DNA from 4 places in the Streptomyces bacillaris genome. Region 4 is predicted to be linked to each of the others. Evidence: riboswitches for the same ligand, from Rfam matches in the RefSeq annotation. Region 4 holds a riboswitch; each other region holds the start of a gene.
The links. Region 4 has a riboswitch for cyclic di-AMP ahead of DJ476_RS02735 (LysM peptidoglycan-binding domain-containing M23 family metallopeptidase). Riboswitches for the same ligand answer to the same signal wherever they lie in the genome.

Region 1: another riboswitch for cyclic di-AMP. It lies ahead of DJ476_RS00915 (transglycosylase SLT domain-containing protein); the one in region 4 lies ahead of DJ476_RS02735 (LysM peptidoglycan-binding domain-containing M23 family metallopeptidase).
Region 2: another riboswitch for cyclic di-AMP. It lies ahead of DJ476_RS06790 (M23 family metallopeptidase); the one in region 4 lies ahead of DJ476_RS02735 (LysM peptidoglycan-binding domain-containing M23 family metallopeptidase).
Region 3: another riboswitch for cyclic di-AMP. It lies ahead of DJ476_RS12130 (C40 family peptidase); the one in region 4 lies ahead of DJ476_RS02735 (LysM peptidoglycan-binding domain-containing M23 family metallopeptidase).

What each region holds. Positions count from the first base shown of each region.
Region 1 is NZ_CP029378.1:209,276-216,456, forward strand. It holds gene DJ476_RS00900 (NAD(P)H-dependent amine dehydrogenase family protein) at 1-246, shown strand, start outside; gene DJ476_RS00905 (carboxymuconolactone decarboxylase family protein) at 243-722, shown strand; gene DJ476_RS00910 (GMC oxidoreductase) at 813-2,456, opposite strand; gene DJ476_RS00915 (transglycosylase SLT domain-containing protein) at 2,617-3,456, opposite strand; cyclic di-AMP (ydaO/yuaA leader) riboswitch at 3,460-3,620, opposite strand; gene DJ476_RS00920 (FAD-dependent oxidoreductase) at 4,121-5,482, shown strand; gene DJ476_RS00925 (SpoIIE family protein phosphatase) at 5,504-7,181, opposite strand, start outside.
Region 2 is NZ_CP029378.1:1,699,136-1,706,316, forward strand. It holds gene DJ476_RS06775 (bifunctional acetate--CoA ligase family protein/GNAT family N-acetyltransferase) at 1-2,002, opposite strand, end outside; gene DJ476_RS06780 (HPr family phosphocarrier protein) at 2,163-2,444, shown strand; gene DJ476_RS06785 (GntR family transcriptional regulator) at 2,593-3,303, opposite strand; gene DJ476_RS06790 (M23 family metallopeptidase) at 3,503-4,318, opposite strand; cyclic di-AMP (ydaO/yuaA leader) riboswitch at 4,333-4,501, opposite strand; gene DJ476_RS06795 (M16 family metallopeptidase) at 4,716-6,086, opposite strand; gene DJ476_RS06800 (M16 family metallopeptidase) at 6,113-7,181, opposite strand, start outside.
Region 3 is NZ_CP029378.1:2,930,790-2,937,970, forward strand. It holds gene DJ476_RS12120 (M23 family metallopeptidase) at 1-1,295, shown strand, start outside; partial or broken gene pcrA (DNA helicase PcrA) at 1,385-3,825, opposite strand; cyclic di-AMP (ydaO/yuaA leader) riboswitch at 4,095-4,261, shown strand; gene DJ476_RS12130 (C40 family peptidase) at 4,260-5,480, shown strand; gene DJ476_RS12135 (hypothetical protein) at 5,604-5,957, opposite strand; gene DJ476_RS12140 (C40 family peptidase) at 6,220-7,181, shown strand, end outside.
Region 4 is NZ_CP029378.1:665,069-672,249, forward strand. It holds gene DJ476_RS02720 (STM4012 family radical SAM protein) at 1-1,036, shown strand, start outside; gene DJ476_RS02725 (STM4011 family radical SAM protein) at 1,044-1,961, shown strand; gene DJ476_RS02730 (SGNH/GDSL hydrolase family protein) at 1,980-2,807, opposite strand; gene DJ476_RS02735 (LysM peptidoglycan-binding domain-containing M23 family metallopeptidase) at 2,979-3,980, opposite strand; cyclic di-AMP (ydaO/yuaA leader) riboswitch at 3,984-4,144, opposite strand; gene DJ476_RS02740 (tyrosine-protein phosphatase) at 4,556-5,368, shown strand; gene DJ476_RS34780 (DUF6126 family protein) at 5,373-5,549, opposite strand; gene DJ476_RS02745 (helix-turn-helix domain-containing protein) at 5,663-6,271, opposite strand; gene DJ476_RS02750 (aspartate aminotransferase family protein) at 6,338-7,181, opposite strand, start outside.

The DNA of each region.
Region 1 (7,181 bases), 460 kb from region 4:
GACTGGCCCTCCCCGCCCGACGGGGTGGGCGCGCACCGGGTGGTGATCGAGGGCCGTCCCCGGATCGAGGTGACGGTCGAGGCCTCCGACGAGGGCGAGAACCGGTCGGCGGGCGGGAACGCCACGGCGGTCGGGCGGCTCGTCTCGGCCATCGACTGGCTGGTGGAGGCCGAACCGGGTCTGTACGACGCACTCGACGTCCCGCTGCGGCCTGCGATCGGCAGGCTTGGAAGGAGAACGGCATGATCATCGACATCCCGGAGGGCAAGGAGCCCATCGGTTACGTGTGGGGGGAGCTGGTCCCCGGCATCGGGACGGCCGCCGCCGCGTTCTCGATGTCCGTGTACGAGCACACCACGCTGGGGCTGCGGGAGTTCGAGGCGGCCCGGCTGCGGATCGCGCAGATCAACGGGTGTCTGTTCTGCCTGGACTGGCGGACCGAGCGGGACGGCACGAAGGTCGAGGAGGCGTTCGCGCGGGCGGTGACCGAGTGGCGTACGACGGACGCCTTCGACACGCGGACCCGGCTGGCGGCGGAGTACGCGGAGCGGTACGCGCTGGACCACCACGGTCTCGACGACGCCTTCTGGCAGCGGATGACCGCGCACTACAGCCAGCCGGAGATCGTGGAGCTGTCCATGAGCATCGGCTCGTGGCTGGCGTTCGGGCGGCTCAACCATGTGCTGGGGATCGACGCGGTGTGTGTGCTGCCGGGCCATTAGGAGCGGCCCCTGGGGCGGAGTCCGGGGCCGCCGGGTTGGCACTCCCGGCCCCGGGCTCTCCGTACACGCCGACCGTGGCGTCTTCGGCGCCTACAGATCGGCGGCGATGATCCGCTCGATGTTGCGCTCGGCGAGCGCGGTGATCGTGACGAACGGGTTGACGGTGGTGTTGCCGGGGATCAGCGCCCCGTCGATGACGTACAGGCCCGGGTAGCCGTGCAGCCGCCCGTAGTTGTCGGTGGCCCTGTCCAGGACCGCGCCGCCCAGCGGGTGGTAGGTGAGGTGGTCGCCCCAGATCTTGTGGACGCCGAAGAGGTCCGTGCGGTAGATCGTCCCCTCCTTCTTGTTGATCCGGTCGAAGATGGTCTTCGCCGCGTCGATGGACGGCTGCTTCCACGCCGTCTGCCAGTCCAGCTCGGCCCGTCCCGCCGCCGCGTTCCAGGTGAACCGGGCGCGGTGCGGGTTCTTGGTGATCGAGAGGTAGAACGAGGCCCAGGTCTCGATCCCGGTGGGCAGCGGGGCGACCTCGGCGAAGGCCCCGCCCGCGTCCCAGTTGTCGATGCCTGCGGTGGGGATGGAGGACTGCACCTTCCCCGTCGGGTCCCAGAGGTGGTTGGCCCGGCCGCACATGACGTTGCCGTTGTCGCCCCAGCCCTTGCCGATCTCGTCGTTGAGGAGCGGCAGCGCGCCGGTGGCCTTCAGCCCGACGAGCAGCTTGCTGGTGCCGACGCTGCCCGCCGCGAAGAAGACCTTGTCGGCGGTGACGGTCTTGGTGGCGGTGGTCCGGCCGGTGGTGTCCAGCTGGTCGATGAGGACCGTGTAGCCGCCGCCGGAGGCCGGGGAGACGCGGGTGACCTTGTGCAGCGGGGTGATGGTGACCCGGCCGGTGGCCCTGATCCGCTCCATGTAGGTCTTCTGGAGCGACTTCTTGCCGTAGTTGTTGCCGTAGAGGATCTCGGCGTCCAGCGCTGATTTCGGTACGGTCCCGGCGGCCTCCTGCTTCATGTAGTCCCAGTCGTAGACGGCGGGGACGAAGAGGAAGGGGAAGCCGGCGCGCTGGGCGTGCTTCCGGCCGATCCGCGCGTACTGGTAGCAGTCGACCGTGTCGAACCAGGCGGGGTCGATGGTGGAGACCCCGAGATCGGCGTTGGCGCGCGGGTAGTAGGTGCGGTACATCTCCTCGGCGTCCACCGTCGGGAGGACGGCGGCGAAGTTCTCCCGCTTCGGGGTGACGGCCATGCCGCCGTTGACCAGCGAGCCGCCGCCGACGCCGCGCCCCTGGTAGACGGTGATCCCGGCGAACTCCTCGGCGTCCAGGATCCCGGTGTAGCGGTTGACGTGTCGGTCGAGCGGGAAGCCGAGGAAGTTGCTCAGCGGCTGCTTGGTCCGGGTGCGCAGCCAGAAGGAGCGGTCGTCGGGCCGGGTGGTGTTGGCGAAGATCTTGCCGTCCGCGCCGGGGGTGTCCCAGGCCATGCCCATCTCGACCATGTGCACGTCCGTACCGGCCTGGGCGAGCCGGAGCGCGGCCACCGAGCCGCCGTAGCCGGTGCCGACGACCAGCACCGGCACATGGGCTCCGGAGCCGATGGGGGCCGCTGCCGTACGGGGCGTGGCCCAGACCGGGGCGGTGGGTCCGGCGAGCGCCGCGACACCCAGAAGAGAACCTGTTCCCGTGATGAATCTTCGACGGGAGACGCCTTTCGAGGCGTCTCCGTGCAGGACAATGTCGTTCATGTGACATACCTCACTCTCGACAGAGTGCAACAGGTTCTACTGCCGATCGCGTGGTAAGTCACGAGAAACTTGGGGGTAACTTCCCGGTACGCCGGAGGGGCCCCGGACCGTGTGGTCCGGGGCCCCTCGGGGTGCTGTACGCCGTGTACGCCCTGGTGGATCAGTAGGCGCCGAAGACGTTGTCGATCGAGCCGTACCGGTCCGCGGCGTAGTTGCACGCGGCGACGATGTTGGCGACCGGGTCGTAGCTGTCGGTCGAGGTGCCGGGCACGTGGTAGGCCCGGAAGGTCGGGTCGATGACCTGGAGCAGACCCTTGGACGGGGTGCCCTTGGCCGCGTTGGAGTCCCAGTTGTTGATGGCGTTCGGGTTGCCGGAGGACTCGCGGATGATGTTGCGGTGGATGCCCTCGTAGGTGCCGGGGATGCCGTGCTGGGCCATGACCGCCAGCGACTCCTTGATCCAGCCATCGAGGTCGTTGGTGTACGCGGTCGGGGCGGCGGCGGCCGGGGCGGCCTGGGCCGCGGGAGCGGCGGCGCGCGCGGAGCGGTCGGCGCGCTCGGCCGAGGCGGCACGGTCGGCGGTCGGGGCCGATTTACCGGCCTTGCCGGCCTTGGCGTCTGACGGGGCGGCAGCCTTGCCGCCGACGGTCAGGGTGATACCCGGGTGAATAAGGTTCGGGTTCTCCCCGACGACCTTCCGGTTGCCTTCGTAGAGCTTCTTCCAGCCGCCGCTGACGGAATAGTCGCGGGCGATCTTGGAAAGCGATTCGCCGGACACCACGGAATGCTTGGTGGGTGCGGCCTTCGTCACGGAATTCGCCTGGGCGGTCACGGAGACGGGGGCCACGGCCTTTTCCGCGACGGCGGGCGCGGAGGCGGCGGAGGCGGTGGTGGCGCCGAGGACGGGGAGGGCCAGGACGGCTCCACCCGTGGTCACGGCGGCGATGCCACGGCCGAGCGAGACGGACTTGGGACGGCGGTGCTTACCCAGTGCGGGCATGGGGAACTTCCTCTCCGGCGCCTGCGAGGTGAGCTGTCGGGTTCAGACGGGAGATGTCTGGCCGCATGGGACATGCGGCTTCACCCCTAGCCGCTCCGGACTTCGGATCGGCGACTTACCTGGGTCCCCCGCTCCTGCCGTACGTGAGTGGGTTGCGGATTCCCGGACGGCGGCAGGATTCGGCGTTCCATCCGGATTGACCGTGACCGTAGGCGAAAAACATCGGGCGGAACAAGCCCCGAATTCCGGATCTTCTTTTTCCGCAAGATCGAATGACCGGAATTCCGGGCCGGGCCGGCTCCGTCGCGGTGTCAACTTTCTTCGCACAGAAGGGAACCGAACCCTCCGCTTCTGCGTCCGCACCCCCGGGACGTGACGCTCACCACTCCGCACGGAGGCGGCCGAAATGGGTGGGGGCAAAATTGCCCAAGAGCCCCAATAGCCCTTTTATGGAATAGGGTAATTAAAGGTTCAAATCGCCCATACTGACCCGCAGAAACGGACTTATCGGGCGGTTCCGCAGGGTGGGTCGAGAGCCTCCCCCGGCCTTGGCTTACCGTGTGGGGTGGACACTAGTAAGCCCACCCTTACTTGCCGCGTACTCTGTAACCTGCCCGACCTGCCTGACCTGCCCGCGTTCGCCCGCCTTAAGGATCAACACGCCATGACACGCCCCGTCCGCGTCGCCATTGTCGGAGCCGGCCCCGCCGGTATCTACGCTGCGGACGCGCTGCTCAAATCCGAGGTCTGCCAGGACCCGGGTGTCTCGATCGACCTGTTCGAGCGGATGCCCGCGCCCTTCGGCCTGATCCGCTACGGCGTGGCCCCCGACCACCCCCGGATCAAGGGCATCGTCAAGGCGCTGCACCAGGTGCTGGACAAGCCGCAGATCCGTCTCTTCGGCAATGTCAGCTACCCGAACGACATCGACCTGGACGACCTGCGCTCCTTCTACGACGCGGTGATCTTCTCCACCGGCGCCGAGGCCGACCGGGCGCTGGACATCCCCGGCATCGAGCTGGACGGCTCCTACGGCGCGGCCGAGTTCGTCTCCTGGTACGACGGCCACCCCGAGGTCCCGCGCACCTGGCCGCTGACCGCCGAGAAGGTCGCGGTCCTCGGCGTCGGCAACGTGGCGCTGGACGTGGCCCGCGTGCTGGCCAAGACGGCGGACGAGCTGCTGCCGACCGAGATCCCGGACAACGTCTACCAGGGCCTCAAGGCGAACAAGGCGCTGGAGGTGCATGTGTTCGGGCGGCGTGGCCCGGCGCAGGCCAAGTTCAGCCCGATGGAGCTGCGAGAGCTGGACCACTCCCCCAACATCGAGGTCATCGTCAACCCCGAGGACATCGACTACGACGAGGGCTCCATCGCCACCCGGCGGGAGAACAAGCAGGCCAACATGGTCGCGCAGACCCTGGAGAACTGGGCGATCCGCGATGTCGGCGACCGCCCGCACAAGCTCTTCCTGCACTTCTTCGAGTCCCCGGTCGAGATCCTCGGCGAGGACGGCAAGGTCACCGCGCTGCGTACCGAGCGCACCGAGCTGGACGGCACCGGCAACGTCCGGGGCACCGGCACGTTCACCGACTGGGAGATGCAGAGCGTCTACCGGGCCGTCGGCTACTACTCGGAGGAGCTGCCCAAGCTCCCCTTCGACGTGGCCTCCGGCACGGTCCCGCACGAGGCCGGACGCGTCATCTCCGGTGACGAGCACATGGCCTCGGTCTACGTCACCGGCTGGATCAAGCGCGGCCCGATCGGCCTCATCGGCCACACCAAGGGCGACGCCAACGAGACGGTCGCCTGCCTCCTGGAGGACCGTGCCGCCGGCCGGCTGCCCGAGCCGACGACGCCCGCCCCGGAGGCTGTGGAGGCCTTCCTGGAGAGCCGGAACGTCCGCTACACGACGTGGGAGGGCTGGCACAAGCTGGACGCCCACGAGCAGGCGCTCGGCGCGGCCCAGGGCCGTGAGCGGATCAAGGTCGTGGAGCGCGAGGGCATGCTGGACGCCTCCGGCGCCTGATCCTTACGGGGCCGGTGCCCGTCAGGCCGGGTCCGGGGTGCTTCTCGCGCCACCGGGGCCCGGCCCGCGGAAGGTCCGCCACAGGTCGGGCGGGGCGGTGTCGCGGGACGGTGGCGGCGGCTTCTCCGGTGGGTGCGTCCAGCGGGCCGCCAGCAGGATCGCGATGTCGTCGGGGCGGTCCGTGGCCTGCCGGGCCTCCCCGATCACCCGGTTCGCCGTCTCGGCCAGCGGGGCGGAGCCGACGCCCGCGATCGTGGCGCGCAGCCGTTCGATGCCCTCGTCGATGTCGGTCCCGGGGCGTTCGATGAGCCCGTCGGTGAAGAGGGCCAGCATGGCGCCGGGCGCGAGGGTCAGCTCGGTGACCGGGTAGGTCGCGTGCCCGTCGATGCCGAGCACAATGCCGCCGGGCAGGTCGAGCACCTCGGTCCGGCCGTCGGGGTGGCGCAGCACCGGCTGCGGGTGGCCCGCCCGTACGGCACGGGCCCGTCCGGTGAGCGGGTCGAGCACGATGTAGCAGCAGCTGGCGAACTGTCCCGGGTCGAGGTCGATGAGCAGCCGGTTGGTGCCGCTCACCACCTCCTGAGGATCGTGGTTGCTCAGGGCGAACGCCCGTACCGCACTGCGGAGTTGGCCCATGGTGGCGGCCGCCGACACGCCGTGCCCCTGGACGTCCCCGATGACCAGGGCGAGTTCGTGGCCGGTCTCGATGACGTCGTACCAGTCGCCGCCCACCTCCATGTCCTGGGTGCCGGAGAGATAGCGCCCGAGGGTGTCGACCCCCTCCGCCTCCGGCAGCCGGTGCGGCAGCAGGGCGTCCTGGAGCCCCCGGGCGAGCGCCGATTCGCTGTCGTACCGCTGCGCGCGTTGCAGGGCCTGGGCGATGAGCCCGGCGAGGGCGGTCAGGACGGTGCGCTCCTCCGGGCTGAACCCGCGCGGCCGGTCGAAGCCGAGGATGCACGAGCCGACGGGCCGCCCCGAGGCGATCAGCGGCAGGAACGCCCGCGCCCCGACGTCGGTCTCCATCGGGATGCCCGGGTAGGCGTCGGCCAGCCGCTGCATGGACTCGAAGAAGATCGGGCGCCCGGTGGTGAGGGTCTCCACACCCGGGATGGAGACGTCGAGCCCGACCCCGTCGAAGCGGTCGAGGAAGCCTTTGGGGAACCCCGTCTCCCAGGCGAGGTGGAGGTGACGCTCGCTCAGCAGGTAGATGGCGAGCTGCCGGCCGCCGAACGCGGGCAGCAGCTCCTCGGTGACGACGGCGGAGACCTGGCGGGCCGTGACCGCCTCGGTGAGCGCGATGGCCAGGGCGACCGGGCGGTAGAGCGCGGAGGAGCGGTCGGCGGTGGAGCCGATGCCCAGACCGGGCGCGGTGACGGAGCCGGGCGCGTACGCGGGCTGTTCGGTGGCCTGGAAGACCGCGCTCAGCCCGTCGTGGCCCGAGTAGAGGGAGACCGAGAGCCAGACGGAGGGGTCCCGCCGGGCGAGGAAGTGGACGGGTTCGTCGGAGATCAGGGCCGCCCGGCAGTGGTCCTCGTACGCCGGATGCGCGAACCACGGCAGCACCTCCCACACGACATGGCCGACCAGCTCCGCCCGGGGGCGGTCGAGCAGCTCCTCCGCGAGCGCGTTGGCGTAGGTGATACGGCCGATCCGGTCCAGCGAGACGATCCCCCGGGGCAGCCGGTCCGCCGCCTCCGCG
Region 2 (7,181 bases), 1.0 Mb from region 4:
TGGTGCCTGTGGTTGCTGTGGTGGGCGAGGCCGGTGGGGTGGCCGTGGTTGCTGATGCTCCCGGCGCGGTCGTGCCGGGTGTGGTGGCGGGGCGGCCGGCGAGTGTCGTGGGGCGGGTGCGCGGGGCGGCCGTGCTGCTCGCGGCGGCCAGCGCCTCCGCGAGGCCGCCGATCTCCACGTGGACGACGGCGACGGGCTTGGCCGGTCCCCCGGCGGCGGCTCCGCGCAGGGCGGCGGCCAGCACCTCGCCGTCGCCGGTCTCCGCGTTGCCGTTCTCGCCCACCCACGGGATGGCGGTGACGATCACCGCGTCACAGGTCCCGTCCGCCAGCGCCTCGGCCAGCGCGTCCCGGAAGTCCTGCGGGGAGGCGGCCGTGGTGAGGTCGACCGGCGGGCGCGGGCGGAGCCCCTCGGCGAGGCAGGCGTCGTACGTGAGCAGGCCCAGGGACTCGGAGTTGCCGAGGATCGCGACCCGGGGGCCGGCCGGGAGGGGCTGGTCGGCCAGGAGCAGTCCGGCGTCCACCATCTCGGTCACCGTGTCGACCCGGATGACGCCCGCCTGGCGCATCAGGGCGGAGACGGTGGCATCGGGGATGCGGCTGACGGGGACGGCGTGGCCGGGCGGGTTGGTGCCGCTGTGGCGGGCGCCCTTGACCACGACGACGGGCTTCACGGCGGCGGTCCGGCGGGCGAGGCGGGTGAACTTGCGGGGGTTGCCGAGCGATTCGAGGTAGAGGAGGGCGACGTCGGTGTCCGGGTCCTCGAAGGAGTACTGGAGGAAGTCGTTGCCGGAGACGTCGGCCCGGTTCCCCGCCGAGATGAACGAGGAGAGGCCCGCGCCCCGGCGGTGGAGGCCGGAGAGCAGGGCGATGCCGATGGCGCCGGACTGGGTGAAGAGGCCGATCCGGCCGCGCGCGGGCGACTCGGGGGCGAGGGAGGCGTTCAGCCGGACGGACTCGGCGGTGTTGATGATGCCGAAGGCGTTGGGGCCGATGATGCGCATGCCGTACGAGCGGGCCTGGCGGACCAGTTCGCGCTGGAGCTCCCGGCCGGCGGAGCCCCGCTCGGCGTATCCGGCGGAGAGGACGACGAGGCCCTGGACGCCGTGCTCGCCGCAGTCGGCGACGGCTTCGGGGACGCGGTGGGCGGGGACCGCGATGACGGCCAGGTCGACCTGCTCGTCGATCTCGCCGAGCGAGCGGTGGGCGGGGACGCCGTCGAGGGTGGTCAGGCCCTCGTCGAAGGCCCGGTTCACCGCGTACGTACGGCCGGTGAACCCGGCGGCGAGGAGGTTGCGCAGGACGGTGCGGCCCACTCCCCCGGGCGTACGGCCGGTGCCGATCACCGCGACGGAGCCGGGGGCGAGGAGGCGCTGCACCGAGCGGGCCTCGGCGCGCTGTTCCCGGCCGCGCTGCACGGCGAGGGACTTCTCGGTGGGTTCGAGGTCGAGGGTGAGATGGACGGAGCCGTCCTCGAAGCTGCGCTGCTGGGTGTAGCCGGCGTCCCGGAACACCTTGATCATCTTGGTGTTGGCGGGGAGCACCTCGGCGGCGAAGCGCCGGATGCCGCGCTCACGGGCGACGGCGGCGATGTGTTCGAGCAGCGCGGAGGCGACCCCGCGGCCCTGGTGGGCGTCCTGGACGAGGAAGGCGACCTCGGCCTCGTCGGCGGGGGCGGAGGCGGGCCTGCCCTGTTCGTTGATGCGGTCGTAGCGGACGGTTCCGATGAACTCGCCGCCGATCGTGACGGCCAGCCCCACCCGGTCGACGTAGTCGTGATGGGTGAAGCGGTGCACGTCCCGGTCGGAAAGGCGGGGGTAGGGGGCGAAGAAGCGGTAGTACTTCGACTCGTCGGAGACCTGCTCGTAGAAGCTGACCAGCCGCTCGGCGTCGTCCGTGGTGATCGGCCTGATGCGCGCGGTGCCCCCGTCGCGGAGCACCACGTCCGCTTCCCAGTGGTCGGGGTACGCGTGATGCGGACTCTGCTCCGGCGTGGGCTCCATGGGCCAAGCCTACGGCCGGCATCCCGGTCGCGGAGGGTTCGGTACCGGGGCAGTCTGGGGACGATCCGGACGGGACCGGCCGGAGGGGAGGCCGGGCAGAGCAGTACGCACCGCATGAGAGACTGGTCTAGACAACCGTTGATATGTGAAGGGCAGAACCATGGCTGAGCGCCGCGTCAACGTCGGTTGGGCCGAGGGCCTGCACGCCCGCCCCGCTTCCATCTTCGTCCGTGCCGCCACGGCCTCCGGCGTCCCCGTGACGATCGCCAAGGCCGACGGCAACCCGGTCAACGCCGCCTCCATGCTCGCGGTGCTGGGCCTGGGCGCCCAGGGCGGCGAGGAGATCGTGCTCGCCTCGGACGCGGACGACGCCGAGGCCGCCCTGGACCGTCTGGCGAAGCTGGTCGCCGAGGGTCTCGAGGAGCTGCCCGAAACCGTCTGACGGTACGAAGAACTGAGCCGTGGATCCCCTGAGGGGACCACGGCTCTTTTCTTATTCCGCAGCCCTTCCCCTATCACCGACCTGAATATTCGGAGGCAGCACGAAAAAGGCCCTCGGCAATTACGTCTCTTTGTATACGGCGTCCTTGTTAATGACGGGCACTCGCAATGTTTACGCCGTGTTGCGAAGAACTCACCCGGGACGGCGGTGCCGGGCGACGGCCGGGCCGGTCCGGGCGGCGGCGCAGCCGGTGGGCCGCGGCGGACCGTTCCGCGTGCTGGGCGGTCAGCGCCCTCGCCCGCTCCGCGTCGCCGCGCGCCACCGCGTCCACGATGGCGCCGTGCTCGGCCCAGGAGTCGACGGGGCGGGCCGGCTGCTCGACCGCGTACATCCAGGCGGTCTTGTGTCTGAGCTGGGTGAGCAGGGCGATGAGGCCGGGGCTGCCGGAGGCCTGGGCGAGGGTCTCGTGGAACCAGCCGCCCAGCGACCGCAGGTCCTCCCCCTCGCCCCGGCGGGCCCGCTCCTGGCCCAGCCTGACCAGGCCGCGGAGCACCTTGAGGTGTGCCTCCGTACGGCGCTGGGCGGCCCGGGCCGCGGCGAGCGGCTCCAGGAGCATCCGGATCTCCAGCAGGTCGGCGGCCTCCTGCTCGGTGGGCTCGGCGACACAGGCCCCGGCGTGTCTGCGGGTGACGACGAAGCCCTCGGACTCCAGCGTGCGCAGGGCCTCGCGCACCGGGACGCGGGAGACCCCGTACCGCCGCGCCAGCAGTTCCTCGGTGAGGCGGCTGCCGCGTTCGTAGACACCGGAGACGATGTCGTCACGGATTGCCGTGCATACCGATTGCGCGGGAATGCGCATGTCCGAACCTCCGCCATAATCCCCGCGAAACGCGGCCGGCCGACACCTGTTCCGTGACTCTATTGCAATCCACCGTAATTTCCGATGGCGGGTCGGAATCGAGGGATATCTTCTGGCGAGTTCCGGAAGGCGCGGGACCGGATCGGACCTGGGGCCGGATCACCGGACCGTGGTCGCGGATCACCGGACCGTGGTCGGATCAGACGTTGACGCCGTGCGAGCGCAGGTAGGCGACCGGGTCCATGTCCGAGCCGTACTCCGGGGTGGTCCGGGCCTCGAAGTGGAGGTGCGGGCCGGTGGAGTTGCCGGTGGAGCCGGAGAGGCCGATCCGCTGGCCGGAGGTGACGCTCTGGCCGACGGAGACGGTGATCGAGGAGAGGTGGCCGTACTGGGTGTACGTGCCGTCCGCCATCCGGAGCACCACGTTGTTGCCGTACGCCCCGCCCCAGCCGGCCTCGACGACCGTACCGGCGCCGACCGCGACGACGGAGCTGCCGGAGGCGGCGCGGAAGTCCACGCCGGAGTGGCTGCCGGAGGACCAGAGGGCGCCGCCCGACTTGTAGCCGGTGGTGACGTACGAGCCGGCGACGGGGAGGTGGAAGGCGTTGAGGCGGGCGCGCTCGGCGGCGCGGGCGGCCCGGGCCTTCTCCTCGCGGATCTCCTTCGCGCGGGCCTCGGCCTTGCGCTCCGCCTCCGCCTTCGCCCGGGCCTTCTCGGCCTTGGCCTTGGCTTCCGCGGCGGCCTTGGCCTTCGCCCTGGCCGCGGCGGCCGCCTGCTGGTGCTGGGCGCGGGCCTGGGCGTCGAGCTGCTCGGCGAGCGTGGCGTCGAGGGTGATGGCCTGGGTGAGTCCGGTCTCGACGGTCCGGGCGGCCTCGGAGTCCGCCGCGGTGGCCGGGGAGGCGAGGGTGCCGAGGACGCCGGTGGTGGCCAGGGCCGTGACGCCGGCGACATGGGCGCTGCGGCGCGTCAGGCGGCTCGGGGCACGGTGCTTCCCGGTGGCACGGGTGAACGCCATGGAGGGGCTGGATCCTTTCCTTCCTTCTCGCCTACCGGGTTAGCTGACGGGTTCGGAGCAGGAAGGTCTCCTACGGACTCCCGGGCCGGTTCGCGGCACGGGGATCCGATTCACCCCGGGGACTGCGTGTGGGTCCCCGGCTCCCCAGGCTCGCGCCTGACGGGGACTCGGCGATGGCTGCCCGGCGCCGCGGGTGCGGCATACGGGTGGCGGACAGCCGGGCCGACGCTAGGCGGGGCGGCTGCGCATCACCAAACGGACAGGGGGATTTGTCACGCATCCCACAGGGCAGATCGCCACTCTCTGGGAGGAATCTGGATATTTGGGACTTAACGCGCAAAAAATGAGGGCCCCGGCGAACCGGGGCCCTCACTGTTCTTGCCGCGCCGGTGCGGTGTCAGCCGCTGACGACGGTCACCTCTCCGATGCCGAGCGCCTTCACCGGCTCCGCGATCTGCGCCGCGTCCCCGACCAGGACCGTGACCAGCCGGTCCACCGGGAAGGCGTTGACCACGGCCGCGGTCGCCTCCACGGTGCCCGTCTCCGCGAGGCGGGCGTACAGCTGGGCCTGGTAGTCGTCCGGCAGGTGCTGCTCGACCTGGTCGGCCAGGGTGCTCGCGACCGAGGCGGCCGTCTCGAACTTGAGCGGGGCGACGCCCACCAGGTTCTGCACGGCCGTCTCGCGCTCGGCGTCCGTCAGCCCTTCGGCGGCCAGCGTGCGCAGGACCTTCCAGAGGTCCTCCAGCGCCGGGCCGGTGGACTCTGTGTCCACCGAACCGCTGATGGCGAGCATCGCCGCGCCGCCCGCGTCCGGCCCGGCGGAGCGCAGGACCTGGGCGAAGGCCCGTACGCCGTAGGTGTAGCCCTTCTCCTCGCGCAGCACCCGGTCCAGCCGGGAGGTGAGGGTGCCGCCCAGGCAGTAGGTGCCGAGCACCTGGGCGGGCCAGACGCTCTCGTGGCGGTCCGGGCCGATGCGGCCGATCAGCAACTGGGTCTGGACCGCGCCGGGGCGGTCCACGATGACGACCCGGCCGGTGTCGTCGGCGGTGATCGGGGCGACCGGGCGGGCCTGGCCCGCGTCGCCCGACCAGTCACCGAGGGTGTCGGCGAGCAGGGCGTCCAGGTCGATGCCGGTCAGGTCACCGACGATGACGGCCGTCGCGGTGGCCGGGCGGACGTGGGCGTCGAAGAAGGCGCGGACGGCGGCCGCGTCGATCCGCCGCACGGTCTCCTCGGTGCCCAGCCGGGGGCGGGACATCCGGGCGGTGGCCGGGAACAGCTCCTTGGAGAGCTGCTTGGCGGCGCGCCGGGACGGGTTGGCCTGCTCGTGCGGGATCTCGTCGAGCCGGTTGCCGACGAGGCGCTCGATCTCGCTCTCGGCGAAGGCCGGGGCGCGCAGGGCCTCGGCCACCAGGCCGAGCGCCTTGGCCAGCCGGGAGGCCGGGACCTCCAGGGAGACCCGGACGCCGGGGTGGTCGGCGTGGGCGTCCAGGGTGGCGCCGCACCGCTCCAGCTCGGCGGCGAACTCCTCGGCGCTGTGCTTGTCGGTGCCCTCGGAGAGGGCGCGCGACATGATCGTGGCCACGCCGTCCAGGCCCTCGGGCTCGGCGTCCAGCGGCGCGTCCAGGAAGATCTCCACGGCCACGACCTGCTGGCCGGGGCGGTGGCAGCGCAGCACGGTCAGCCCGTTGGGCAGGGCGCCGCGCTCGGGGGCGGGGAAGGCCCACGGCCGGGCGGTGCCCGGGGTCGGCTGCGGGTGGTACTCCATGGCTACTCCAGTCACGGCGGCGTCGCTCACTTGTCCGTCCCCTCGGGCGCGTCGGTGGCCTCGTCCCCGTCCTCGGCAGGCTCGACGGGCTCGTAGACGAGCACCGCCCGGTTGTCGGGGCGCAGGGCCGCCTCGGCCGCCTGGCGCACCTCCTCGGCGGTGACGTCCAGGACCCGGCCCACGGCGGTCAGGGCGAGCTGCGGGTCACCGAACAGCACCGCGTAGCGGCAGAGTTCGTCGGCGCGGCCCGCGACCGTCCCCAGCCGGTCCAGCCACTCGCGCTCCAACTGGGCCTGGGCGCGCTCCATTTCCTCCGGGGTGGGCCCCTCGGCGGCGAACCGGGCCAGCTCCTCGTCGACCGCGGCCTCGATCGTCTCCACCTCGACGCCGCCGGAGGTCTTCACGTCCAGCCAGCCCAGCGAGGGCGCCCCGGCGAGCCGCAGCAGCCCGAACCCGGCAGCCACCGCCGTACGGTCGCGGCGGACCAGGCGGTTGTGGAGCCGGGAGGACTCGCCGCCGCCCAGCACGGTCAGCGCCAGGTCGGCCGCGTCACAGGCGCGGGTGCCGTCGTGCGGGAGGCGGTAGGCGGCCATCAGGGCGCGCGCCGGGACCTCCTCGTGGACCACTTCGCGCAGCTGCTCGCCGATGATCTCGGGCAGGGTGCCGTCGCGCGGCGGCTGCTTGCCGTCGTGGGACGGGATGGAGCCGAAGTACTTCTCGATCCAGGCGAGGGTCTGCTCGGGGTCGATGTCACCGACGACCGACAGCACCGCGTTGTTGGGCGCGTAGTACGTACGGAAGAACGCGCGGGCGTCCTCCAGGGTGGCCGCGTCCAGGTCGGCCATGGAGCCGATCGGAGTGTGGTGGTACGGGTGGCCCCCGGGGTAGGCGAGGGCGGTGAGCTTCTCGAACGCGGTGCCGTAGGGCACGTTGTCGTAGCGCTGGCGCCGTTCGTTCTTGACGACGTCGCGCTGGTTCTCCATGGACTCCTCGTCCAGGGCGGCGAGGAGGGAACCCATGCGGTCGGCCTCCAGCCAGAGGGCCAGCTCCACCTGGTGGGTGGGCATGGTCTCGAAGTAGTTGGTCCGCTCGAAG
Region 3 (7,181 bases), 2.3 Mb from region 4:
GCGCGTACGAGAGCGACGAGTACGATACCGGCGCCTACGCCACCGCCACGTACGGCACGGGCACCGCGTCCGTCACCGACGGCTCGTACGGGACGGGCGCGCAGGAGACCGGAACGTACGAGACCGGCGCGTACGACACCGGGACAGGGACCGGGGCGTACGACACCGGGACGTACGACACCACCGCCTTCACGACCGGCACGTACGACGTCGGCGCGTACGACACGGGCGCGTACGACACCGGGGCCTACGGGACGGCGGCGTACGACACCGGCGCCTACGACGCGACCGCCTGGAACTCCGGCGCCACGCCCGAGGACACCGCGTACGAGCCCGAACAGATGTCGCACCAGCTGTACGAACAGCAGCAGCCGGAATCCGAAGAGGGCGGCACCGCCGAGATCCCCGTTCTGGACCTCACCCCCGGGGCGGATCCCGACGAGCGGCCCGAGCCGGACACCGCCCCGGCCCCCGCCTCGTACGACGACGGCGGCGAGACCCCCGCACCGCTCTCCGTGGACCGCACCGTGGTCCGCACCCCCGCCCCGCGCAGCCGGGCCCGCCGCCGCAGCCCCGCCAAGCGGTCCGCCCTCCTGACCGTCGCCGTCCCCTCCGCCTGTGTGATGAGCGTCGCGGGCATCGCGGCCGCCTCCGTCAGCGGGATCAGCGACGAGGAGAAGCCGGAGAAGACCACCTCGCTGGCCGTCGCGGACCCCAGCACGGTGAAGCCGGTCGCCGCGAACAACAAGCTCGACAGCCAGCTGGAGCAGCTCACCGAGGGCAGCGACGACTTCCGCCAGCGCGCGAGCCGCACCCAGGAACGCATCGACCTCAAGCAGCGGCAGGCCGAGGAGAAGAAGAAGCGCGAGGAGGAGGCCGCCCGCCGCGAGGCGCTGCGCCCCAAGTTCGTCCTCCCGGTCAAGCAGCACGGGCTGAGCGCCTACTACGGCCAGGCGGGCGTCAACTGGATGTCCGTCCACACGGGCATCGACTTCCCCGTCGGCTACGGCTCCCCCGTGATGGCCGCGACCGACGGCACCGTCCGCACGCAGTACAACAGCGCCTACGGGAACATGGCGATCGTGACCATGGCCGACGGCACGGAGACCTGGTACTGCCACCTCAGCAGCACCAAGATCCGCTCGGGCCCGGTGAAGGCCGGTGACGTCATCGCGTACGCGGGCAGCTCCGGCAACTCCACTGGTCCGCACCTGCACTTCGAGGTGCGCCCGGGCGGCGGGGCCTCGGTGGACCCGCTGGCGTGGCTGCGCAGCCACGGCGTCGAGCCGACCTGACGGTGACGGAACGCGCGTAAGCAACGGGAGAGGGGCGGGACGGCTGATCGCAGCCGTCCCGCCCCTCTACCGTTACCTCGTCGTCCCCGCTACAGCTTCTCGACCGGTGCGTACCGCAGGAGCAGCTTCTTCGGGCGCTCGTCGCCGAAGTCCACCGTCGCCTTGGCCTGGTCGCCGGCCCCCTCGACGGCCACCACCGTGCCCAGGCCGAACTGGTCGTGCGTGACCCGGTCCCCCACCGCCAGCGAGACCGTCGGCTTCTCCGCACCGCGCCGGGTGGCGAAGCCCGAGGGGCCGGAGCGGGAGCGCGAGGAGGAGAGCGAGGACGTGATGCCCGAGGTGGGTCCGGCCGGGGCGGCCATCGGGCCCTTGCGCTTCCAGTCCAGGTGCGCTTCCGGGATCTCCTCCAGGAACCGCGAGGGCGGGTTGTACGAGGGCTGGCCCCAGGCGCTGCGCATGGCGGCCCGGGTCAGATAGAGCCGCTCGCGGGCGCGGGTGATGCCGACGTAGGCGAGGCGGCGCTCCTCCTCCAGTTCCTTGGTCTGGCCGAGGGCCCGCATGTGCGGGAAGACGCCGTCCTCCATGCCGGTGAGGAAGACGACCGGGAACTCCAGGCCCTTCGCCGTGTGCAGGGTCATCAGCGTGATGACGCCGGAGCCGTCCTCGTCCTCGTCGGGGATCTGGTCGGAGTCGGCCACCAGCGCGACCTTCTCCAGGAACTCCGCGAGCGTGCCCGCGCCCTCCTCCTCGCCGCGCTCCTGCTCGAATTCGAGGGCGACGGCGGCGAGTTCCTGGAGGTTCTCGATGCGGGTCTCGTCCTGCGGGTCCGTGGAGGCCTGGAGTTCGGCCAGATAGCCCGTGCGCTCCAGCACGGCTTCCAGCACGACGGCCGGCCCGGCGCCGGACTCGACGATCGTGCGCAGCTCCTCCATCAGCGTGTTGAACCGCTTGACGGCGTTGGAGGAGCGGGCCGCCATGCCGTACGCCTCGTCGACGCGGCGCAGCGCCTGCGGGAAGGAGATCTTCTCGCGCATCGACAGGGCGTCGATCATGGCCTCGGCGCGGTCCCCGATGCCGCGCTTGGGCACGTTGAGGATGCGGCGGAGCGGGACGGTGTCCTCGGGGTTGGCGAGGACACGGAGGTAGGCCAGGACGTCCCGGACCTCCTTGCGCTCGTAGAACCGCACGCCGCCGACGACCTTGTAGGGCAGGCCGACGCGGATGAAGATCTCTTCGAAGACACGGGACTGGGCGTTGGTGCGGTAGAAGACGGCGACATCGCCCGCCTTCGCGTCGCCCTTGTCGGTGAGGCGGTCGATCTCGTCGGCGACGAACTGGGCCTCGTCGTGCTCGGTGTCCGCGACATAGCCGGTGATGCGGGCGCCGGAGCCGGCGTTGGTCCACAGGTTCTTCGGGCGGCGGCTCTCGTTGCGCTCGATGACGGCGTTGGCGGCGGAGAGGATCGTCTGCGTGGAGCGGTAGTTCTGCTCCAGGAGGATCGTGGTCGCGTCCGGGTAGTCCTCCTCGAACTGGAGGATGTTGCGGATGGTGGCGCCGCGGAAGGCGTAGATCGACTGGTCCGCGTCACCCACCACGCACAGCTCGGCGGGGGCGTCGGACACCTCGCCGGAGGGGCCGACCAGCTCCCGTACCAGCGTGTACTGGGCGTGGTTGGTGTCCTGGTACTCGTCGACCAGGACGTGGCGGAAGCGGCGGCGGTAGTGCTCGGCCACGTCCGGGAAGGCCTGGAGGAGGTGGACCGTCGTCATGATGATGTCGTCGAAGTCCAGGGCGTTGGCCTCGCGCAGGCGGGCCTGGTAGAGCGTGTACGCCTGGGCGAGGGTCTTCTCGAAACCATCGGCGGCCTGTCCGGCGAAGGTCTCCTCGTCGATCAGCTCGTTCTTGAGGTTGGAGACCTTGGCGGTGAAGGACTTCGGCGGATAGCGCTTGGGGTCCAGGTCCAGATCGCGGCAGACCAGGGCCATCAGGCGCTTGGAGTCGGCGGCGTCGTAGATCGAGAACGACGAGGTGAAGCCGAGCTTCTTCGACTCGCGGCGCAGGATGCGGACGCACGCGCTGTGGAAGGTCATGACCCACATGGCGTTGGCGCGCGGGCCCACCAGCTGCTCGACGCGCTCCTTCATCTCGCCCGCGGCCTTGTTGGTGAAGGTGATCGCGAGGATCTGCCCGGGGTGCACCCCGCGCTCGGCCAGCAGGTGGGCGATGCGGTGGGTGAGCACCCGGGTCTTGCCGGAGCCGGCTCCGGCGACGATGAGCAGCGGGGAGCCGGCGTGCACGACGGCGGCGCGCTGCTCGGTGTTCAGCCCGTCGAGCAGCGCGGCGGAGTCGATGACCGGGCGCGGGTGGCCGTCCCGGTAGTACCCGTCCCGGGGCGGCGGGGGCGCGTCGAAGACGCCCTCGAAGAGTCCCTCCGGCACCGCTTCGGGTGCGTGCTCCTCGGGGGCGGCGGCGGGCCGTCCTCCGCGGGCTGGAGGCCGGTCAGGAAGTTGTCGTCAAAGAGGCTGCTCATCGCCCTCCGAGTCTAGGGGGCCGCACTGACAACGTTCGGCCGAAGGCCACAAGCGGCCGCCGGTACGGGCGTCCGCCCCGTACGGACGGAGAGCGGACGTCCACGTTCCGTGAAGGAGTACCCGGTCGGAGGGGGTCCGGGGCCCGACAGGGGAAAAGGTCACGAAAATGTATCGGGCATATCGCTCATCCTCCTTCCCAGCGGCGGGCCGCGTTGGCTAGCGTGCTCGGTCAGGTGATCCGTAGCTCCCTGAGGCGAACCGCGTCTCACGGTCACCTCTGCCGAATCCGTGCTGCCCTCCCAGCAGTTCGGAACCGGGGACCCACACGCAGAACCGGGGTGAATCGGTCCGTGCCCGCGCAGGCGGACCGTAGGACAGCCTTCCGTTCCGTCCGAACCCGACAGCTAACCCGGTAGGCGGTCCACGGAAGGAGATGCCGGTCTTGGCATCGCATCGCAAGCCGCGTACGAAGGTGCGCACGACCACCCCCGCCGTCGGGTTCACGACGGCCGCGCTCGCCTCCGTGACGCTGCTCTCCACGCAGAACGCGACGGCGGCGCCCGCCGAGCCGAAGCCGGCCATCGAGGACGTGCAGAAGAAGGTCGACGAGCTGTACCGGCAGGCGGGCAGCGCGACCCAGCAGTACAACCGGGCGAAGGCCGCCTCCACCACCCAGCGGGCCAAGGTCGACACGCTGCTCTCCGATGTGGCGAAGCGGACCGAGCGGATCAACGAGGCGCGCCGGGAGCTGGGCGCCTACGCGGCCGCGCAGTACCGCACCGGCGGCATCGCGCCCACCGCGACCTTCTTCCTGGCGGACGACCCGCAGGGGTACTTCGACCAGAGCCGGCTGATGAGCCGGGCGACCGAGCGGCAGCAGAAGGCCGTCGACGACTTCCGTACGCAGCAGGCCGAGGCCTCGAAGAAGCGCGCGGAGGCCGTGAAAAGCCTGGAGAAGCTGACCGAGACGCAGACCGCGCTGCGCGCCAGCAAGCAGACCGTGCAGACCAAGCTGACCGAGGCCCGGGCGCTGCTGTCGCGGCTGACCGCCGAGGAGAAGGCGCGGCTGGCGGAGCTGGAGCGGAAGAAGGAGGCCGAGGCCCGGGAGAAGGCGGAGCGGCTGGCCGCCCGCCAGGCCGCCGAGGCCAAGGAGCGCGAGGCGGCGGAGAAGAAGGCGCGCGAGGAGGCCGCGAAGGAGTCCGCCGAGGCCGGTGGCTCCGGTTCCGGTTCTGGCTCCGGCAGCGGTACAGGGACGAGCCCGGGGCCCGGTACGGGCACGGGGACCGGGGCGGGCAGCGGTTACGCGGCCAAGGCCGAGAAGGTGCTGGCCTTCGCCCGCGCCCAGATCGGGAAGCCGTACGTGTGGGGGGCGACGGGCCCGTCCTCGTACGACTGCTCGGGGCTGACCAAGGCGGCCTGGCGGGAGGCGGGGGTGACCCTGCCCCGGACCACCTGGGACCAGGTGAAGGTCGGCACCCGCGTCGCCACGTCGGACCTCCAGCCCGGGGACCTGGTCTTCTTCTACGACGACATCAGCCACGTCGGCATCTACAAGGGCGACGGGATGATGATCCACGCGCCGAAGCCGGGGGCGAACGTGCGCGAGGAGTCGATCTACTACATGCCGATCTACGGCAGCGTGCGCCCGGCGTAGCACGCGTCGGCCGGGGCGGGCCTCTCGCCTCCGCCCCGGCCTCTCGGGCTTCCGGAACCCCTCAGGTACCCCGGCTTCCTCAGGCGCCCCGAGTCCTCAGGTACCCCAGGTCCCTCAGGTCCCTCAGGTCCAGAGCGTGGCGATGAAGATGTTGGCGACCGTCAGTCCGCCGACCGCCGCGAACGCGCCCTTCTCGACCTTCTCCTCGTCCCGCTTGACGTAGACGAGCGCGAGGATGACGACGAGGACCGCCAGCTTGACGCCGATCTTGATGTTGTTGACGGTCTGGTCGTCGGCCTGGTTGAGCCCGACCAGGGCGACGCCGGTGACCAGCATGGTCAGCGCGCCGTGCAGCATGGCCGGAACGAAGCGCGCGGTGCCCGCGCCCATGGCCTTCATCTGGGTCAGGAAGCCGCCCAGCAGGGAGGCGATGCCGATGATGTGCAGGGCGACGAAGACATTGATGAGTACGTCCATGGCCCGGAGCCTAGCCATGGCCAAATCTTTACCCAGCAGTGAGGCAAGCCTTCCTTGACGCCTTCGCCGGAACTGTGCGCCGCGCGCCCGAACCTGCCGGAATGATCAATTCCGACTCGCTGTCCGCAGTCACTCGTCGGCACCGAAGCGTCACATCCGGGCAATAGCTGTCATGGCGACCCTTTTCCGTTCGCCCGGATTAGCGTCCCTCGCGAGCCCATCGGTATCCCGGCGGGCAGCCGACAGGAAGGATGCCGCCCCCGTGGCCGCGCACCGGAAATCCGCTCACCGGAAACCCAAGCAGCGCCCGTTCACCGGCCCTGCTGCCCGCACCGCCGCCACTCTGGCGCTCGCCGGGGCCGCCACCGCCGCCTCGGCCGGCGGGGCCGGGGCGGCGCCCGCCGAGCCCGCCCCCACCGCCGCCCAGGTCCGGGCCAAGGTCGACCGGCTCTACCACGAGGCCGAGGTCGCCACGGAGAAGTACAACGGGGCGAAGGAGAAGGCGGCCGCCGCCACCCGCACGGTCGACGCCCTGGCCGACGAGGCCGCCCGCCGCACGGACCGCCTCAACTCCGCCCGCCACACGCTCGGTTCGATGGCCACCGCCCAGTACCGCACCGGCACCCTCGACCCCGCCCTCCAACTGGCGCTCTCCTCCGACCCCGACAGCTATCTGGAGCGCGCCTCCCACCTGGACCGGGCGGGCGACCGGCAGGCGGGGCTGCTCGGCTCCATCCGGCGCCAGCTCTCCGGGATCGCCCGGGTCAAGGCCCGCGCCGACCGGGAGACGGAGGCGCTCGCCGCCCGCCAGGCCGAGCTGCGGGAACACCGCACCGCGATCCGGGCCAAGCTGGCCGATGCCCGTACGCTGCTGGCCACCCTCACCGCCGAGGAGCGCGCCGCGTACGAACGCTCGGCCGACGCCGCCCACGGCGGCGGCCCGGCCCGCGCCGACCGGGCGGGCACCGGCCACGCCGAGCGCGCCGCCCCCCGCTCCTCGGTCGCCGCCCCGAACTCCCGGGCGGGCCGGGCGATCGCCTTCGCCCACGGCGCGATCGGCAAGCCGTACGTCTGGGGCGCCACCGGGCCCAACGCCTTCGACTGCTCCGGGCTGACCCAGGCGGCCTGGCAGGCGGCGGGCGTCAGCCTGCCCCGCACCACCTACACCCAGATCAACGCCGGGCAGCGCGTCTCCCGCTCCCAACTGGCCCCCGGCGACCTGGT
Region 4 (7,181 bases):
GACGGCGGGCGAGCTGGAGCGGCTCTGCGACATCGCGGAGAAGCGGATGGGCGCCGATCTACGCGCGGTGCCGCTGTCGGTGGAGACCTCGCCGTCCACCGCGACCGCCGACCGGCTGGCGGTGCTGGCCGACCGGGGCACGACCCGGATCAGCATCGGGGTGCAGAGCTTCGTGGACGCCGAGGCGAAGGCGGCCGTCCGCCCGCAGCGCCGGGCCGAGGTGGAGGGTGCTCTCGGCCGGATCCGGGACGCCCGGATACCCGTGCTGAACATCGACCTGATCTACGGCATCGACGGCCAGACCGAGCGCACCTGGCTCACCTCGCTGGACGCCGCGCTGGCGTGGCGGCCGGAGGAGCTGTATCTCTACCCGCTGTACGTGCGCCCGCTGACCGGTCTGCACCGGCTCGGCGCGGGCGTGACCGGCCCGGAGGCGGAGGCCCTGGAGCAGGCCGCCTGGGACGAGCAGCGGCTGCGGCTCTACGCGGTGGGCCGCGACCATCTGCTGGCCCACGGCTACGAGCAGGTGTCGATGCGGATGTTCCGCCGCGCGGACGCGCCCCGCGAATCGGCGGACGGCCCCGAGGACTACGCCTGCCAGACCGACGGCATGATCGGACTCGGCTGCGGGGCCCGCTCCTACACCTCCGCCCTGCACTACTCCTTCGACTACGCGGTCGACATGCGGGAGATCCGTTCCATCATCGACTCCTTCACCGCCACCCAGGACTTCTCCCGGGCCGAGGTCGGGCGGTACGTCGACGAGGAAGAGGCCCGCAGGCGCCACCTCCTCCAGTCCGTCCTCCAGGCGGCCGGTCTTCCCGTGGCCGACTACCGCGCCCGCTTCGGTACGGACCCGTGGGCGGACTTCCCCGCCGAGCTGGCGGAGTTCGCGGCGCGGGGCTGGCTGGACGAGGGGGCGCCGGAGGGGCTGCTGCGGCTCTCGCCGCTGGGCCTGGCGCACTCGGACGCCCTGGGGCCCGCGCTGTTCTCGCCCGGGGTGCGGGCGGCGATGGCCGCGTACGAGCGGAAGTGAGCGGACCGTGGACCTGACCATCCTCTACCGGGGCCCGCTGGCCTCGTGCGACTACGACTGTCCGTACTGCCCGTTCGCCAAACGGCGGGACAGCCGGGCGCAGTTGACCTCCGACCGGGACGCGCTGGAGCGGTTCACGGCGTGGGCGGCGGCGCAGACCGGCGACCGGCTCTCGGTGCTGTTCACCCCGTGGGGCGAGGGTCTGGTGCGGTCCTGGTACCGGCGGGCGCTGACCGAGCTGTCGCACCTCCCGCACATAGGCCGGGTCGCCATCCAGACCAATCTGAGCGGCCGCACCGCCTGGCTCGCGGACGCCGATCCGGAGCGGATCGCGCTCTGGTGCACGTACCACCCAGGGCAGACGCCGTACGAGCGGTTCCTCGGCAAGTGCCGTGAGCTGTCGGCCCAGGGCATCCGGTTCAGCGTGGGCGTGGTGGGGTTCGAGGCCCACCTCGAAGAGGCCCAACGGCTGCGGGCGGCGCTGCCCCCGGAGGTCTACCTCTGGGTGAACGCCGCCGAGGGACGGACGTACACCGACGAGGAGGCGGCCCGGTGGACGGAGCTGGACCCGCTCTTCCCGTACAGCAGGCATCCGCACCGCTCGGCCGGGCTGCCCTGCCGGACAGGCGAGTCGGTGATCTCGGTGGACGGCGAGGGGACCGTGCGGCGCTGCCACTTCGTCAGGGCCGAGCTGGGCAACCTGTACGACGGCAGCTACCGCCGGGCGCTCGGTCCGCGGGCCTGTCCGCTCGCCGTCTGCGACTGCCACATCGGCTATGTGCACCTGGAGACGCTGCCGCTGTACGACGTGTTCGCGGGCGGTGTGCTGGAGCGGATACCGGCCGGGCCGGGCGCGGGCCCGACGCCGGACGGACCCCTGGTCCCGGGCCCGACGCGGCGTACGCTCCCTCTGCTGAACCCCTGAGCCCTTCAGAACCTGCTGTTACAGCGGCAGCAGGTCCGGGCGCTTGGCCTCGACGTGGTCGCCGGACGACTCGCCGCGCAGCCGCCGCCCGATCCACGGCACGAGGTACTCCCGCGCCCACTGGATGTTGTCGCGCCCCTCGTCGAAGGTGCTGCGCTGGGCCTGCGGGGGCCACGGCTGGTCCGGGTCGGTCGGGACGTCGTGGCCGAGGACCTGGGCGGCGCGCAGCGCGACCCGGGTGTGCCCCTCGGGCGAGAGGTGGAGCCGGTCGGCGTCCCAGGCGCGCCGGTCCTGCACCGAGCGGAGCGACCACAGGTCGAGCACCGGGCAGCGGTAGCGGTCCGCGATGGCCCGGAGGTGGACGTTGTACGTGGCGATCTTGCCGCGCATATGGCGCAGCACCGGAACGCCCCGGGTGTCGAAGCCGGTGGTGATCATGACGGTGCCGACGGCCTCGGTCAGCTCCGCGACGGCCTTCTCGTACCGATCGGCCAGGTCGTCGGGGTCGGTGCCGGGCCGGATGATGTCGTTGCCGCCCGCGCAGAAGCTGACCAGGTCGGGGGCCAGCTCCTTGGCGCGGGGGATCTGCTCCTCGACGATCTGGTCGAGGAGGCGTCCGCGTACGGCGAGATTGGCGTAGCGGAAATTCCCGTGCCGGGTCTCGTCCGGGTTCGTCGACGCGTCGGGGGCCGGGAGCCGGTCGGCGAGGAGAACCGCGAACCGGTCCGCCCAGCCGACAAAGGTGCCGTCGGGGCCGGGGTCTCCGACGCCTTCGGTGAAACTGTCCCCGATCGCCGCGTACGACCCGATGGTGTGCTGCTTCTGGGTTCTCGAATCGTCTGCCACAAGCACATATCCTGCACCGTTCAATGTGACCTACGCGACCGTAATACGGGGTTGACGGGTGGTGACATAGACCACCCGGTCAGATTTGGGTAAAGCCGGAATAAGTAGAGGGCGGTGTGCCACAGCACACCGCCCTCGATCACTTCACGCCCCGCGCGGGCCGCCCTCGGGTCAGAGGGAGACGCCGTGCTGGCGCAGGTAGGCGACCGGGTCGACGTCCGAGCCGTAGCTCGGGCCGGTGCGGACCTCGAAGTGGAGGTGCGGGCCGGTGGAGTTGCCGGTGGAGCCGGAGAGGCCGATCTGCTGGCCGCCGGTGACGGTCTGGCCGGTGGAGACGTTCAGCGAGGACTGGTGGGCGTACTGGGAGTACATGCCGTCCGCGTGGCGGATGACGACCTCGTTGCCGTACGAACCGCTCCAGCCGGCCGAGACCACGGTGCCCGGGCCGATGGCGCGGACGGGGGTGCCGGAGGCGGCGCGGAAGTCGGCGCCGGTGTGGTAGCCGCTGGACCAGCTGGAGCCGGAGGCGCGGTACTGGGTGGTGACCTGGGCGCTGTCCAGCGGGGCGGTCCAGCCGGAGCCGGTGGACTGCGAGGAGCCGGTCTGGGTGGTGGCACCGCTCTGCTTCTGCGCGGCGTCCGACTCGTCGGCCGAGATGGTGTCGCCCTTGGGAGCCTGCTCGGCCTTCTTCGGCGCGGCCTTGGGGGCGGCCTTCTTCTCGGCCTTCGGTGCGGACTTGGGCGCCGGGGCGGACTTCTTGGCCTCGGAAGGCGCGGCGGAGCCGGTCGCCTTGGCGCCGAGGGTGAGCTTCATGCCCGGGAAGATCAGGCTGGGGTTCTCGCCGACGGTGGACCGGTTGTCCTGGTACAGCTTCTGCCAGCCGCCCTTGACCTGGTGCTCGGCGGCGATCTTCGCGAGGTAGTCGCCGGAGACGACGGAGTACGTCTTCGGGGCGGTCTTCGCCTTGGCGGGCGCGGCCTGCGGGGCAGCGGTCTGCGCGGCGGCGGCCGTGGCAGCGGCGGGCTTGGTGGCGGGGGCGGCCTTCTCCGCGGCGTGGGCGCCGGTGGCGCCGATCAGCGGGAGGGCGAGTACGGCGCCGCCGGTGCCCGCGGCGAGGACGCCGCGGGTGATCGGGCCGGACTTGGGACGGCGGTGCTTACCCTTTGCGGGCATGGCGAAGTTCCTCTCCGGCGCCTGCGAGGTGAGCTGTCGGGTTCGGGCTGGAGATGCCCGGCCGCCGGATGGCGACTTCACCCCTAGCCGGTCCGGATCGCTCCGGGCCGGCGGCTTACCTGGTTCCCCCGCTCCTGCCACACGTGAGTGGGTGGGTGCGAATTCCGGGCGGCGGCAGGATTAGGCGGTCCGTCCGGATTGACGGTGACCGTAAACGAGTCAGGACGACGGGAACAAGCCGTCGGTTGCCTGCCGGAATCATCGATTCAATTCCGTTCCGGATTTCCCGTCACACTCCGTGGATTACGGATCTTGGCTTTCCGTACGGATCCCGGGAAAACGACCGGGCTCCGTCGCCACGGTCCGTCACGGATATGATCCCGCTCACCTGCGGAATCCCATCTCCCCCATTAGCGGGGCATGTTCTATGAAATGCACCAATACGGACATGCCGTCGGCGCCACTCCTGACATCCCGTCATCCGGCCCCTGATTTTCGGCCGAATCGATGTCGTATCGTCACAGGAGCGCCCTCGCCGGAGAGCCGCGCCGACGCCAGAGACTTCAGGAGCCACCGTGACGCAGCAGGTGCCGCAGGTCCCGCCGACCGAGACCGCACTGACCGGAGTCCGCAACTTCCGCGACGTGGGCGGGCTCCCCACCACGGACGGGCGGCGCACCGCCTTCGGCCGGCTCTACCGCAGCGGCCACCTGGCGCACGCCACGGCCGAGGACGCGGCCTTCCTCTCCGGGCTCGGGCTGCACACCGTCTTCGACTTCCGGAACTCCGCCGACCACCGGCTCGACGGATACGACATCGAGTTGACCGGTGTCCGTAATGTCAGCATTCCGCTCTCGGACCCGGCCGACGGAGCCGAGTTCTGGCGGCTGGTGCGCGACGGGAACATCGAGCAGCTGCGCTCGATCCTGGCCAACGGCAAGGGCACCGAGCGGATGCTCCACATGTACCGCGCGACCATCGTGGACCGCACCGCCGAGCACAGCCGCGTCCTGCACGCGCTGGCGGAGGACAGTGTTCCGGCCCTGATGCACTGCGCGGCGGGCAAGGACCGGGCGGGGCTGTCGATCGCGGTCTCGCTGCTCGCGGTCGGCGTCGAGCGCGAGGCGATCGAGGCGGACTACCTCAAGTCCAACGACCCGCACCGCCGGTACAAGGTGAAGCGCACGGACATGTCCGAGACCGGGATGTCCCCCGAGGTGATGGAGCTGCTCAACCCGCTCTTCGGGGCCCAGTCCTCCTACCTCGCGGCGGCGTTCACGGCCATCGACGAGACCTGGGGCTCGACGGACCGCTATCTGTCGGAGGGGCTGAACATCTCCCCCGCCACCCGGGAGCGGCTGCGCGAGCGCCTGCTCGACCAGGGCTGAGCGGCTACTCCGCGCCCGCCACCATGAAGAGCAGGTAGAGGAAGGCCGCGATCACGTGGCCGACCACCAGGTAGGCGATGAGGCGGATCACCAGACCGCGCGGCATCCGGCGCTCCTGCGCGTCCTTCGTGGCCCTCGGCCGCCGGGGACTCAGCGGGTCGTAGTGTTCGGAATCGGACATGACGGTCCTCTCTGCCGGCCTCGCGGCCGGTGGGTACGAAGGGTCCGGAGGTACGGAGGTCCGGAGGAGCGCGGGGACCCCGGTGGTACGCGGGGCCCCGGAGGTGCACGTGGTCAGCGCGCGTGGAGGGCGTTGCCGAGGCACAGCTCGGCCGCGGGGCTCTGGAGCAGGGAGTGGACGAAGAGCAGCTCCGCCCCGCCGCGGTCCAGGGCCGCGATCCGGTGGGGGGTGAGCGAGTCGAAGTGGGCGCTGTCGCCCGGGTCCAGGTCGTGCACCGTCTCCCCCAGTGCGACCCGCAGTCGTCCGCCGACGACGTACAGCCACTCCTCACCGGGGTGCACCCGGACCAGATCGCCCTGGGCGCCGTACGGGACACGGACCCGCAGCGCCTGCATGGCGCGGCCGGGGCTGCCGGCCCGGCGGTACATCCAGCCGTCGGCCTCGGCGCCCTCGAAGGCGCCGCCCCGGATGATCGCGTCGCGCTCGGGGGGCTTCTCGCCGAGCAGCTCGGAGACCGTCGTACCGTAGATGCGGGCCAGGCCCAGCAGCATCGGCAGCGAGGGCTGGCGGCGGCCGGTCTCCAGCCGGGAGAGGTGGGCCGGGGAGAGTCCGGCCCGCTGGGCTGCGGTCTCCAGGGTGAGGCCGCGCCCGCGGCGCAGTTCGCGCAGTCGGGGGGCGACGCCGGGAAGCTCGTCGGCCGCCCCCTCGTCCGGAGGGTTCATGGTTCCATTGGGCCAGGAACTTTCCTCCCGGGCAAATAAATTGCCCGGGAGGCAAATCCACCGGTCTCAGCGGTTGGCCACGGCCTGCTTGACCAGGGTCCGGCCGAAGTCCCACATCAGCCCGCCCCCGCTGTGGGCGTCGTCCATGACCTCGGTGAACGCCGTCACGAAGCGGTCCACCTCCGGCTCCCCGATGATCAGCGGCGGGATCAGCTTGATCACTTCCAAGTGGTCGCCGGAGACCTGGGTGAGGATGCGGTGCTTCTGGAGCAGCGGCACCACGACCATCTGGGCGAAGAGTCCCTTCCGGGCCGCCTGGAGCATGGTCCAGCGGCTGCGGAGCTTCAGCGAGGACGGGCGGCCGAACTCGATGCCGATCATCAGCCCGCGCCCCCGCACCTCGTGCAGCAGCTCGTAGCGGTCCACCAGCGCCGCCAGCCGCTCACGCAGCAGGTCCCCGGTGCGCCGGGCGCCCGCGACGATCTCCTCGTCCTCCATCACCGTGAGCACCGCGAGCCCCGCCGCCATGGCCTGGGCGTTGGAGCCGAAGCTCGCGGAGTGGACGAGGACCCGGTCCATCGAGGAGTAGACCTTGCGGAAGATCCACTCCTTGCCGAGCGTGGCGCCGACCGGGACATAGCCGCCGGAGAGCGCCTTGGCCACGCAGACGAGATCGGGCTCCACCCCCTCCTCGTGCTGGTAGGCGTAGAAGTCACCGGTCCGCCCGAGACCCGTCTGCACCTCGTCGGCGATCAGGAGCGCCTTGTGCCGGTGGAGCAGCTCCTGCGCCTCGTACAGGAAGCCCGGCGACGCGGCGTGCACGCCCTTGCCCTGGATGGGCTCGACGACCAGGGCGGCCACGTCCCCGCGCTTCAGCTCCCGGCGCAGCCCGTCCAGGTCGCCCAGGGCG